DNA from 2 places in the Bacillus bruguierae genome. Region 2 is predicted to be linked to the other one. Evidence: riboswitches for the same ligand, from Rfam matches in the RefSeq annotation. Region 2 holds a riboswitch; the other holds the start of a gene.
The links. Region 2 has a riboswitch for S-adenosylmethionine ahead of WAZ07_RS05055 (Na+/H+ antiporter NhaC family protein). Riboswitches for the same ligand answer to the same signal wherever they lie in the genome.
Positions count from the first base shown of each region.

Region 1 (3,209 bases), on a different contig from region 2:
CGGCATGTGTTTGTGTTGCGGGGTATGTAATAAAGCTTTCTACACCGCCAAGACTTTCTGCAAACGTAATAAGAGAAAGCGATTGTAAGAATGGATCAATCCACGCTTCTTCTCGTAGTTTAAAAGAGATCATACCGCCTTTTCCTGGATAATACACATCGGTTATGGCTTCTTCTTCTTGTAAATAGGAAACAATTGCTTTTGCGTTCTCTTCATGCTGCCTCATGCGCAGCGCTAATGTTTTCATGCCGCGTATTAAAAGCCAAGAATCAAATGGATTTAACACCGCTCCAGATGCATTGTGATAGTAAGCGAGTTCTTCGCATAATTTTGCCCCTTTTGCAACAACGAGTCCGCTTAATACATCATTATGACCGCCTAAATACTTTGTAGCGCTATGCAGGACAATGTCGGCACCTGTTGTTAATGGTTGTTGCAAATAGGGTGTGTAAAATGTGTTATCGACAATAAGGAGCAAGTCGTGACGTTTTGCAATGGCAGCAACTGCGGCAATGTCCATTATTTGCATAAGTGGATTTGTTGGTGTTTCTATGAAAATGGCTTTTGTTTTCGGTGAAATTGCTTTTTCAATTTCTTCTATATGTTGTGTATCTATATATCTACATCGAACATCCCATTTTTGCTCGTGTTCTGTAAATAACCGATATGTTCCGCCGTATAAATCTTCAGATACAATTAGTTCGTCACCAGAGCGAAATAGTGAAAGGACAAGAAGAACAGCAGCCATTCCTGAGCTACAGGCATAGCCTTGCTCGCCATGTTCTAAGTCAGCGATCGCGCGTTCTAATAGAAGGCGTGTTGGGTTTCCAGTTCGGGAATAATCAAACCCTGTTGACTTTCCAATTCCTTCGTGGCGATAAGCAGTGGAAAAGTAAACGGGTGGGTTGACCGCTCCAGTTATTGTTTCACTGCGATTTCCAATTTGGGCAAGCTTTGTTTCCATTGTAGACATAATAGAATTCCTCCCTAGTACAAAATAAAAAAGCCTTCTAAGAAGAAGGCTTATATACGGGAAATATAGTCTTCTTCTTATCTGTCAAATCATTTCTCAATTTGCTGGAATTAGCACCTTATTAACAAATAAAAAGCTTGTTAATGGTTGCTGAGGCGTCATTGGGCCAGTCCCTCGACCTCTCTCGATAAGAATTCGAAATATGAAGTTTTTGATTATGTTTTTTACTTTACAACAAATTTAGAAAGAAACGCAACTATATTTTGAATAATTTTATTTTTCTTTATTTTCATTGACTTTCGTATTTTAACATGCTAAATTAGTGAAAAAATTAACAAAGATTGTTAATAAGTGAACGGATAATGTTTACTTTTTGTAATTATAATCGAATGAAACTCTTATTAAGAGTGGTGGAGGGAAAGGCCCTGTGAAACCCAGCAACCTTCAAGCAATATGTTTGAAACGGTGCTAAGACCTGCAGAACAAATTGTTCTGAATGATAAGAGGAGGATAAAATGCTGTCCCCCTCTTCTCAATGAAGAGGGGGGTTTTTTATATAAATACAAATTAAAAAACGACATAAAAACCCCCACTGATTAAAGTTTCACTTTATATATATTGAAAAGAAGAGAGGGAGACATGTGAAACTACTAGATTTATTGCAAAGAGGAATTGTGATTGGGGACGGAGCGATGGGAACATTGTTGTATTCTCATGGTTTACAAAGCTGCTTTGAAGAATTGAATTTATCTGAGCCGGAACGGATTATTTCGATTCATAAACAATATGTTGCCGCAGGGGCAGATGTCATTCAAACCAATACATACGGAGCAAATGAAGGGAAACTTCGTATGTACGGTCTTGAGGATCGCGTAAGGAAAATTAACCGCGCTGCTGTAAGACATGCAAAAGAAGCGGTGACAGAAAAGAATGCAATCGTAGGAACAATCGGTGGAATGAAACATATTGGAGCAGTTACAACCACGGATATGGAGCGTGAATTTATGCTCTTAGAGCAAGCAAATGCCCTGCTAGAAGAAAGTGTTGATGGGTTATTACTAGAAACATTTTACGATGAATTTGAATTACTTCATGCAGTAAAAGTATTACGGAAGCAAACCAATGTCCCTCTTATTGCGCAGCTTGCCCTTCATGAAGCTGGTACAACACAAAATGGAAATAGTGTAGATGATGTATTGAAGCAGCTTATAGAGTATGGTGCAAATGTGGTCGGATTAAATTGTCAGTTAGGGCCGCTTCATATGATTGAATCTTTTGAGACGATAGAAATTCCTAAATATAGTTATTTATCTGCGTATCCAAATGCTGGTCTTCCTAAATATGTAGAGGGCCGTTACGTATACGAAGGAAGCCCGGCTTATTTTGAAGAAATGGCGCCGGAATTTATTAAGCAAGGCGTTAGGCTGCTTGGGGGGTGTTGCGGTACAACTCCTTCTCATATCGAAGCGATGAAGCGAGCACTTGAAAATGAGCATCCTGTAACAGCTAAAGAAGTTGTAAAGCGAGCTGAAGTAATAGCAAAGCAGCGTGTAAATACAGTAGATCGAATTACATTAGCAGAAAAAGCGAAAAAGGAAACGACAGTGATTGTTGAGCTAGATCCACCCAAAACGTTGGATACGCAGAGATTTTTTGAAGGAGCTAAGGCGTTGAAGCGTGCAGGAGCAGATGCCATTACGTTAGCTGATAATTCTTTAGCGTCGCCTCGCGTATCAAATATGGCAATGGGAGCGTTATTAACAAAGCACGATATCCCTATATTAATTCATTTAACGTGCCGTGATCATAATGTGATTGGGCTGCAGTCTCATTTACTAGGATTAGCAGCGCTCGGCATGGAGGAAATATTAGCATTAACTGGAGATCCTGCGAGGGTTGGTGATTTTCCTGGTGCAACATCTGTATATGACCTTTCTTCTATAGAACTCATTAAAATGATTAAAGAAATGAACAATGGCCGGTCTATCTTAGGAAAAACAATAGGAGCAGCTACCCGTTTTTCGGTTGGTGGGGCTTTTAATCCACATGTAAGACATATCGAGGCAGCTGTAAAACGTATGGAGAAAAAAATTGCAGCTGGTGCTGAGTATTTTTTAACACAGCCCATTTATGATGCAGCAGTCATTCGAAACGTGTATGAAGCGACGAAGCATATCGAACAGCCAATTTTTATTGGGATTATGCCGCTTGTAAGTAAACGAAATGCAGACTTTTT
Region 1 is NZ_JBAWSX010000001.1:592,184-595,392, forward strand. It holds gene WAZ07_RS02950 (methionine biosynthesis PLP-dependent protein) at 1-973, opposite strand, end outside; SAM riboswitch class I at 1,048-1,167, opposite strand; SAM riboswitch class I at 1,369-1,479, shown strand; gene WAZ07_RS02955 (bifunctional homocysteine S-methyltransferase/methylenetetrahydrofolate reductase) at 1,615-3,209, shown strand, end outside.
Region 1: another riboswitch for S-adenosylmethionine. It lies ahead of WAZ07_RS02955 (bifunctional homocysteine S-methyltransferase/methylenetetrahydrofolate reductase); the one in region 2 lies ahead of WAZ07_RS05055 (Na+/H+ antiporter NhaC family protein).

Region 2 (3,209 bases):
GCGATTTTCTTAGCGCAAATGTATGGTATTGATTTATCTATTTCACAACAAGTTACATTACTTCTTGTATTAATGGTTACTTCAAAAGGGATTGCCGGTGTACCGGGCGTATCGTTCGTTGTATTATTAGCAACACTTCATACAGTAGGTATTCCGTCTGAAGGTTTAGCATTTATCGCTGGTATTGACCGTATTTTAGATATGGCACGTACAGCAGTAAACGTAGTAGGTAACTCATTAGCTGCAGTTGTTATGTCTAAATGGGAAGGACAATATGACGCAGAAAAAGGACAAGCTTATTTGAAAGAGATTTCAGAGAAGCAAGTAGCTTAAATGATAGAAAGGCCTTCACGGTAAACGTGAAGGCCCTTTTCTATATAAATACATATAAAAAACCTTTCTTTTTAGATGGACAAGAGCATCCGGCCATGCATAGCAGCGACTTATATGTAAAAAAATGAAAATGAATTTATATATGGGAAAGGGAGAAATGAGGATGAAACGGAAATATGGAGATGGATCATCATGGAGACGGTTAATTGATAAAACATATTCAGTAAAAGATGTACAGGGTGGTATGTTAGGTATATTACATATAAAGCAAGTGAAGGAGCCTAGTTATAAGCAGTATAATAATCGAAAGATTTGTATTGCGCATAATGGCTATACTTGGATTCAGTATTTTATAAGTGAAAAACATTTTGTGATTACAGCGATGTTAAACGAGAACAAAGAGCTTGTTCAATATTATATTGATGTTGCAAAAGAGTATAAAATTGATGGAAGAGGATTTCCTTATTTTGATGATTTATATTTAGATGTTGTGTTGTTACCAAACGGGGAAATGTATGTATTAGATGAAGATGAGTTAGAAGAAGCATATACGGACGGAGATATTTTAAAAGAGGAGTATGATTTAGCTTGGAATACGGCAAAATGGATTATAAAAAAAATTGAAGAAGAAGATTTTTTATGGTTTTCAATTTTAGAAGCAGAAATTCAAAAAATAAAAGATAGTGTTTGATATATAAATTCATTTTCATTTTTTAACATATAAGTTGTGCTATTAGGCAGAACAAATTACTCTCTTTGTTTTCGTTTTACGCGTGGTAGGAAAATGGTCTGACTGCTTCTATGCATAGCCAGATGCTCTCGCCCGCCTAAAAAGAAAGAGGGTTTTTATGGCGCTGTTTTAATTTGTATTTATGTAATATCAAAAAAATACCAACTATTTTGATAGAAATAATGTTTGACATTTTCTCCTGTAACAAGTAAAGTAAAAAAAGATTAATTCATACAAAATATAATATGAAACCTTCTTATCAAGAGAGGCGGAGGGACTGGCCCTAAGATGCCTCGGCAGCGGACTCATAATAGAGTGCTGTGCCAAATCCAGCAAGCGATATGCTTGATAGATGAGAAGAGTGTTTCTTATATGATATATAAGACCTCTTCTCTTCAGAAGAGGTCTTTTTCGCTCTTGTGAAGGATAGGTTTAGAAATAGGAGAGGATATAACTTTGGAACAAACAAAAGGAAATGCATGGGCATTATTACCACTTGGCATATTTTTAGCATTATTTATTGGCTCTGGTGTAATTACAGGGGATTTTTATAAGTTACCAATTCTGGTTGCTATTTTAATTGCAGTTGCTGCTGCATTAGTAATGAACAGGAAAGAAAACTTTACGACAAAGGTTGAACGTTTTGCTAAAGGGGCTGGCAATCCAGATATCATGATTATGGTATTAATCTTTGTATTAGCAGGTGCGTTTTCTGAAACGGCAAAAGGAATGGGCGGTGTTGAAGCAACTGTAAACTTAGCTCTTTCTATTTTGCCGCAAGGATTTTTAGTTGTTGGTTTATTTGTTATCGGTGCTTTTATTTCATTAGCAATGGGAACATCAATGGGTACGATTGCAGCATTGGCTCCAATTGCAGTAGGAATTAGCGGAGAAACTGATATTTCTATGGCGCTTGCTATGGCGACAGTTGTTGGCGGTGCGATGTTTGGCGACAACTTATCTTTTATTTCAGATACGACAATTGCCGCTGTACGTACACAAGGAACGGAAATGAAAGATAAATTTAAAACAAATTTCTTAATTGTATTACCGGCTGCTATTGTTACGAGTGTGCTGCTAGTCGTTCTGACGTTAGGCACTCATTCAAATATGACGGCACATGCGTTTAATTGGGTGAAAATTTTACCGTATGCAGGAGTGTTAATTACAGCGCTGCTTGGATGTAACGTATTAGTTGTATTAACGGGAGGAACGGTGTTAGCTGGTATTATCGGAATGTTGGATGGAAGCTATACACTCGCAAGTTTCTTTAAAAGCGTTACAGTAGGAATTAATGGTATGATGGAGCTTGTATTATTAGCGATCTTAATCGGTGGAATGGTCGAAATTATTCAATATAACGGCGGTATTCATTATTTAATGAATGTGCTAACACGTAATATTCGTTCGAAAAAAGGTGCAGAATTTGGAATTGCGGGTCTTGTAAGTATGACAAATATGTGCACAGCAAATAATACGATTTCTATTATTTTCACAGGTCCACTAGCAAAGAATGTTGCAGATCAATATAATATTGATCCGAAAAAATCTGCGAGCTTGTTAGATCTATTCTCTTGTAGTGTGCAAGGATTAATCCCATATGGTGCACAAATGTTAACGGCGGCAGGATTTGCTTCACTTTCACCAATTGAATTATTACCGTACTCATTTTATCCAATGCTAGTTGCGGTTTGCGGTATTATCTCAATTATTATTAATTTCCCGCGTCTTTCGCCTGCAGCGGAGAAAAAGGAATATCAAAAAACAGCATAATGAATAAAAGAGGATGTCTTATAAAAGGCATCCTCTTTTGTTTTGGATATCACAACGATAGAATTCCATTTTTATTTTTAAAAATATAAGTCGCTGTTATGCACAATACAGCGTGGTCCGTACTCTTTTTCTTCTTTTGTTTGAAACCTTGCATGTGGCAGGGAAAGGCCTTGACCGCTTCTATGCACGGCCAGATGCTCTCGTCCCCCTAAAAGGAAAGTGGCTTTTATGCTTGTTTTTTATCTTGTATTTATATAGGTCTGATAATAAATAGGACTTAAGTCTGAGAGAAAAACGGTTCTTAAGCTCGTTATAGAAAAATGAAAAGATAGGTAAGATAAGAGTATCAAAACGAAGGGAGGCAAGCACAAGA
Region 2 is NZ_JBAWSX010000002.1:176,005-179,213, forward strand. It holds gene gltP (glutamate/aspartate:proton symporter GltP) at 1-333, shown strand, start outside; gene WAZ07_RS05050 (ribonuclease FAU-1 family protein) at 497-1,024, shown strand; SAM riboswitch class I at 1,317-1,422, shown strand; gene WAZ07_RS05055 (Na+/H+ antiporter NhaC family protein) at 1,520-2,836, shown strand; gene WAZ07_RS05060 (lmo0954 family membrane protein) at 3,209-3,209, shown strand, end outside.